DNA from 2 places in the Ornithinibacillus liuyingii genome. Region 2 is predicted to be linked to the other one. Evidence: a T-box and tRNA genes for the amino acid it is inferred to sense, from the RefSeq annotation. Region 2 holds a T-box; the other holds one or more tRNA genes.
What was found. A T-box is a leader RNA that pairs with one kind of tRNA and senses whether it is charged. The one in region 2 lies ahead of serS (serine--tRNA ligase), so its partner is inferred to be a tRNA-Ser.

Region 1: it encodes a tRNA-Ser, which carries the amino acid that the T-box ahead of serS (serine--tRNA ligase) is inferred to sense. The anticodon was not compared.

Annotation. Positions count from the first base shown of each region.
Region 1 is NZ_JBPWOS010000007.1:29,279-32,697, forward strand. It holds gene ACSKT4_RS10580 (Na/Pi cotransporter family protein) at 1-1,261, shown strand, start outside; tRNA gene ACSKT4_RS10585 (tRNA-Asn) at 1,489-1,563, shown strand; tRNA gene ACSKT4_RS10590 (tRNA-Met) at 1,571-1,647, shown strand; tRNA gene ACSKT4_RS10595 (tRNA-His) at 1,674-1,749, shown strand; tRNA gene ACSKT4_RS10600 (tRNA-Ile) at 1,759-1,835, shown strand; tRNA gene ACSKT4_RS10605 (tRNA-Ser) at 1,845-1,937, shown strand; tRNA gene ACSKT4_RS10610 (tRNA-Phe) at 2,132-2,207, shown strand; gene sodA (superoxide dismutase SodA) at 2,372-2,983, shown strand; gene ACSKT4_RS10620 (MFS transporter) at 3,107-3,419, shown strand, end outside.
Region 2 is NZ_JBPWOS010000006.1:77,309-80,727, reverse strand. It holds gene ACSKT4_RS09500 (D-alanyl-D-alanine carboxypeptidase family protein) at 300-1,634, shown strand; T-box leader at 1,788-2,004, shown strand; gene serS (serine--tRNA ligase) at 2,050-3,324, shown strand.

The sequences.
Region 1 (3,419 bases), on a different contig from region 2:
GATCTTTTTCTTTAAACATCAAAAGGTCACTGCTATTGGTCAAGTCGTGTTTGGTTTTGGCTCATTATTTTATGGGTTAGAATTAATGAGTAGTGGAATGAAGCCTTTAAGGTCGTTAGAAGCATTCCAGGAATTAACCCTAAGTATGAGTGAGCATTCCGTATTAGGGGTTGTTATTGGGGTACTGTTCACTGTTATCGTACAAAGCTCTAGTGCGACAATCGGTATTTTGCAGGGACTTTATTCTGAAGGAGCCATCCGACTAGATGCTGCATTACCTGTCCTTTTTGGTGATAATATTGGGACAACTATTACAGCTATTATAGCATCCTTAGGTGCTACTGTTGCTGCTCGTCGTGCAGCTGCAGTACATGTCATATTTAACTTAGTAGGTACAACTGTCTTTTTATTATTACTACATCCATTCACACAATATGTGATGTTTTTACAAGAAAAACTAATGTTAAACGCCGAAATGACTATTGCTTTCGCACATGGTAGTTTTAACATACTAAATACAATTGTTCAGTTCCCATTCATTGGCTTACTAGCATGGATGGTAACGAAGCTTGTACCAGGAAAGGATACTACAATCGAATATAAGCCGAAGCATTTAGACCCGATTTTTATTCAACAATCTTCAGCGCTAGCCCTTGACCAAGCAAAGGCTGAAATAGTTCGCATGGGTGAATATGCATATCAAGGCATGGAAGAGACAAGCATGTATTTATCAACAAACCAAACGAAACATGCTGAAATGGCTCTACAGATTGAAGGCGCACTAAACAGTTTAGATCGTAGTATAACGGATTATCTTATTGACATTTCTGGTGGTTCATTGTCTGAATTTGAAAGTGCAAAGCACACGGTATTAATGGATACAGTGCGAGATATTGAACGAATTGGAGACCACTTTGAAAACGTTGTGGAGTTAATCGATTATAAAATATCCAATAAAGTAGTGATCACGGATAAGGCACAAGAGGATTTAAATAATATGTTTGACTTAACAATGTCTACCGTTAAGCAAGCGATTAAGGCGCTTGATACGGGTAATCGGGAAGAGGCATTGGCAGTTGTTCAAAAAGAGGACCAAATAGACAAAATGGAACGAAGCTATCGTAAAAAGCATATCATCCGTATGAATGAAGGGGATTGTTCTGTATCAGCAGGTATCGTCTTTGTTGATATTATATCGAATCTAGAACGTATCGGTGATCATGCAGTTAATATTGCAGAAGCAGTGTTAGAGGATCATTAAGAGAATAAAGAGAGAGGTTTTCCTCTCTCTTTTTATTTTTTTTGTAAATTTTTGTTGCTATTTTTAAATAAAGGTGATATAGTAATTATTGTCGTTTTCGACAGAAAGTAAAAATTACATAAATTAAATTAAAATAATAGTTGACACGAAAGATTGAACATGTTATATTATATCTCGTGCCACTTAAAGAGAAGACATCTACTTCTTACTTAAAAGATTGATAATTTTCCACAGTAGCTCAGTGGTAGAGCAATCGGCTGTTAACCGATCGGTCGTAGGTTCGAATCCTACCTGTGGAGCCAACAAAATGGCGGCGTAGCTCAGCTGGCGAGAGCGTACGGTTCATACCCGTGAGGTCGTGGGTTCGATCCCCTCCGCCGCTACCATTACTTATTTTATTTTAAACATCATGGCGGCCGTGGCGAAGTGGTTAACGCACCGGATTGTGGCTCCGGCACTCGTGGGTTCGATTCCCACCGGTCGCCCCATATAACTTAGGACCCTTAGCTCAGTTGGTTAGAGCTATCGGCTCATAACCGATCGGTCGCAGGTTCGAGTCCTGCAGGGTCCACCATTTAATCTCGGAGGTATACCCAAGTCTGGCTGAAGGGATCGGTCTTGAAAACCGACAGGCGGGTCAAACCGCGCGGGGGTTCGAATCCCTCTACCTCCTCCATACATAATCAATAATACTATTTTTAACATCATAGCGTAAGGCTTGGTAGCTCAGTCGGTAGAGCAACGAGCAACACATCCACCGAATTAACTACGAGTAACCCCGAAGCATACACATCCTTGAATAATCTAGAAGATGCAGGGTTCAAAACATAACAAGAAAATTTTATTATGTTTTTTTATGAAATATAGCAAGGCTTGGTAGCTCAGTCGGTAGAGCAATGGACTGAAAATCCATGTGTCGGCGGTTCGATTCCGTCCCAAGCCACCATTTTGTACAAGCGAATCGCTTGTTTTTTTTATTGGATTTTTTTCTCTCTCCAACAGATAACGTTACAAGGGCAAATAATTTGCAAGAACTGGAAACCTCTGATAATCTTTCATGTGAAGGGTATTTTATCCCTAAATAACTTATTATTGAAGGAGGATTTCATTATGGCAAAATTTGAATTACCAGAATTACCTTATGCATATGATGCATTAGAGCCAACTATTGATAAAGAAACAATGAACATCCATCATACAAAGCATCATAATACTTATGTTACAAACTTAAATGCTGCGCTTGAAGGAAAATCTGAATTAGCAGGTAAGTCCCTTGAAGAGCTCGTTAGCAATCTGGATGCAGTACCAGAAAGCATCCGTACTGCTGTACGTAACAATGGTGGAGGTCATCATAACCATAGCTTATTCTGGAAAGTTCTTTCTCCAAATGGTGGTGGAGAACCAACTGGTGAACTAGCTGATAAGATTAATGCTAAATTTGGTAGCTTTGATAAATTCAAAGAGGAATTTGAAAATGCTGCAAAAACTCGCTTCGGTTCAGGTTGGGCATGGTTAGTGGTAAACAATGGTGAACTAGAGGTAACTAGCACTCCAAACCAAGATTCTCCTTTAATGGAAGGTAAAACACCAGTATTAGGTCTTGATGTTTGGGAACATGCTTACTACTTAAACTACCAAAACAAACGTCCTGACTATGTTTCAGCATTCTGGAACGTTGTAAACTGGGATCAAGTTGCGAAAAACTACAGTGAAGCTAAATAACGCTTTTTATAGATAGAAGGATGTCGCAGAGAGATAAGTCTCTTTGTGACATCCTTTTTTCTTTTCGTATATCTCTATTTGAATTGCTCACACTAAGGAAAGAGAGAAAAGGGGCAATTCAATATGCATAAAAGCTTACAATTTGTTTTCGGAAAAACTGAAATTAATCGTGATTTAATCCTATTATTAGTAATAGGTGGACTATATTCATTAGGTATATATTTATCCAATACATTTGTAAATATTTACTTATGGAAACAAGCAGAAGGAAACTATTACACGATAGCTTTTTATAATCTTGCTATCTTTGTGTTTCAACCGATTACCTTTATAGTGGCTGGAAAAATAGCGAAAAAGGTGGATCGCGTCATTGTTTTAAGATTGGGTGTAATTTTTTTATCGCTGTTTTTTTTAACGGTACTTATGATAGGAGAGA
Region 2 (3,419 bases):
AAACCAAACTGATATTGTAATTCTTTCTTAGAATTCAATTAAGTTCGGTTTTTTCTTTTGGGGATAGGAAAGTATGTAATCAAAGCGGTCTCTTTGGGTACCCTGCGCATTTCTCATTATGTTACTAAAAGCATAAGCCAGTAACTCTAGTAATTGGTAAAAATTACGCATAAGTAAAACTACCTATTTACGACAGAATAAGCGAGATGAGGGTTTATATAATAGCTAAATTTATGATAAAATAGGAAAGGTGTTCTATAAAAATAAAAGCATTGAAATATAGGGTGGAGGTCACAACATTGAAACAGATCTATTCAAAATTATTAATGGTGTCTCTAGCAATTCTAGTAGCCATGACATCATTTATAGCACAACCTACGAATATACAAGCTCAAGAATTAGAATTAGATGCTGAATCAGCTATTTTAGTTGATGCGGATACAGGGAAAGTTCTTTATGCCAAAGACCCTGATATTGCCCTTCCACCAGCAAGTATGACAAAGATTATGACAGAATATCTTGTTTTGGAAGCGATTGAAAATGGGGAAATCACATGGGAAACAACAACACAAATTAGTGATTACGCATATAGCATCTCAGCTAACCCTGATTTTTCCGGTATTGGTCTAACACAAGATAAACCGTATACCGTAAAGGAATTATATGAAGCAATGGCCATCTTCTCTGATAATGGGACAACCATTGCCCTTGCTGAACTAGTATCTGGTTCTGAAGGTGAATTTGTAAAACGAATGAATCAAAAGGCGGAAGAAATGGGCCTTCCTGATTTCCAATTTGTTAACTCTACTGGATTAGATAATAGCTCGCTTGGAGATAACTATCCAAAAGGTACGGATCCAAACGGAACAGACATGCTTTCAGCTCGCTCTCTAGCACTGTTAGCTTATAACTTAATTAATGATTATCCACACGCACTGGATATTTCTAGTCAAATCGAGACTGAATTCGAAGGATATAAAGTAGAGAACTTGAACTGGATGCTGCCACATGAAGCAACATATCTCAAGCAGTTCTACTATGAAGGAATCGATGGATTGAAGACAGGTTACACTGGTCTAGCAGGTTATACGTTTACTGGTACAGCAGAACGTGACGGAAGAAGATTGATTACTGTTGTCATGCGTACAGATAGTAAGGAAGCTCGATTTGAGCAGACTGCTAGATTAATGGATTACGGTTTCAGTCAATTTGAAAATAAAGAACTATTTGCTGCTGGCTATCAGCTGAAGGATAAAGAAACAATTCCTGTAGCAAAAGGGAAAGAAGATCAAGTAGCAGTCTCCATCGGTGAAGAAATCTCCCTTCCAATTAAAAAGGGAGACGAAGAGCTGTATAAATTAGAATACAACATCGATGAAGATAAGCTAAATGAAGATGGCGAATTAGTAGCACCAGTTAAAAAAGGCGATAAAATCGGTACAGCACAACTAGTATTTACTGGTGATAATGATTATGGATATATCACGAATACTACTAATCTATCAGTAGATTTAATCGCGGACGAGGCAGTTGAAAAATCCAACTGGTTCATGCTAGCACTAGGTGCAGTTGGTGACTTCTTTAGCGGAATCTTCTCCTCTGTTGTCGATATGGTTAAAGGTTGGTTTTCTTAAAAAATAATAATGTGTAATTATGTTCACTCGTCATAATCAATTATGGTGAGTGATTTTTTTTAATGAATGATGGTTAACTAAAACAGTCTAAGAATAAAACTTGCACTTTTTACAAAAATTAGCTAATATAATGATTAACTAAAAAATGAACTTAGAAAAGTTATGATAGGAAATAGTAACAGTATTATTTTCCAAAGAGAGTCGATGGTTGGTGCGAATCGATGAAAATCTGCTGTGAATCCATCCTTGAACTGGTTTACCGAAATAATAGTAAGTAAACCCGGTTATGTACCGTTAACACGATTAGAGCCGGAAGAGATTACTCTTCAACAAGGGTGGCAACGCGGGAATATAAACTCTCGTCCCTATTTTTGGGATGAGGGTTTTTTTGTATTTATAAAAGGAGGAAATGTAAATGTTAGACATGAAGTATTTACGCAATAATTTTGAAGAAGTAAAAGGAAAGCTGCAGCATCGCGGTGAAGACCTATCTGAGCTCGATCGCTTTGGTGAACTAGATGAACGTCGTCGTGAGTTAATTACCAAGACGGAGGCACTTAAAGCAAAACGAAATGAAGTAACCAAGCAAATCTCACAGCTGAAAAAGGAAAAAAAGGATGCTGATGAAGCGATTAAAGAAATGCGTCAAGTTGGTGACCAAATAAAAGAATACGATGATGAATTAAGAGAGATTGAAGAAACATTACAAACAATCATGCTATCTATTCCCAATATTCCACATGAAAGTGTGCCAGTCGGTGAAAGTGAAGATGACAATATAGAAGCTCGTAAATGGGGAGAAGTACCAGCATTTAAATTTGAAGCACAACCACACTGGGATATTGCAACTAATTTAGATATTCTTGATTTTGAACGAGCTGGAAAAGTAACTGGAAGCCGCTTTGTATTCTATAAAGGTCTTGGAGCTAGACTAGAGCGTGCATTATGGAGCTTTATGATGGATTTACATGCCGATGAGCATGGTTATGTAGAAATGCTCCCTCCAACCATCGTCAATCGTGCAAGCATGACAGGAACTGGTCAGCTGCCTAAATTTGAAGAGGATGCGTTTAAATTAGAAGGCTGGGATTATTTCATGGTACCAACTGCTGAAGTACCGGTGACAAACTATCATCGCGAAGAAATCCTTCGTGTAGAAGACCTACCGACTAAGTATGTTGCGTTTAGTGGAAGCTTCCGTTCTGAAGCGGGTTCTGCTGGTCGTGATACACGTGGTCTAATCCGTCAGCACCAATTTAATAAAGTAGAGTTGGTTCAATTTGTTAAACCAGAGGACTCTTATGAAGCATTAGAGGAACTAACCGGACATGCGGAAAAAGTACTCAAGCTACTGCAATTACCATATCGCGTCATGAGCATGTGTACTGGTGACTTAGGCTTTACCGCTGCGAAGAAATATGATCTTGAGGTTTGGATTCCTAGCCAAGATACCTACCGTGAAATTTCTTCTTGCTCTAATTTTGAAGATTTCCAAGCAAGACGCGCTGGCATTCGTTTCAGAAGAGAAGCAAATGGTAAGCCAGAATTCGTTCATACTTTAAATGGTTCAGGTCTTGCAATCGGCCGTACGATAGCAGCAATCTTAGAAAATTACCAACAAGAAGACGGTTCTGTCAAAGTGCCAGAAGTGCTGGTTCCTTATATGGGTGGAGTAGAGTTTATTAGATAAATGGATTGGAGCTGTCTAGGTTAGGAAAATCTAGCAATGGAGGATGATTCCGATACCTACTGGTTAGTAGGTATCCTTCCTCTTTTAGAGAGGAA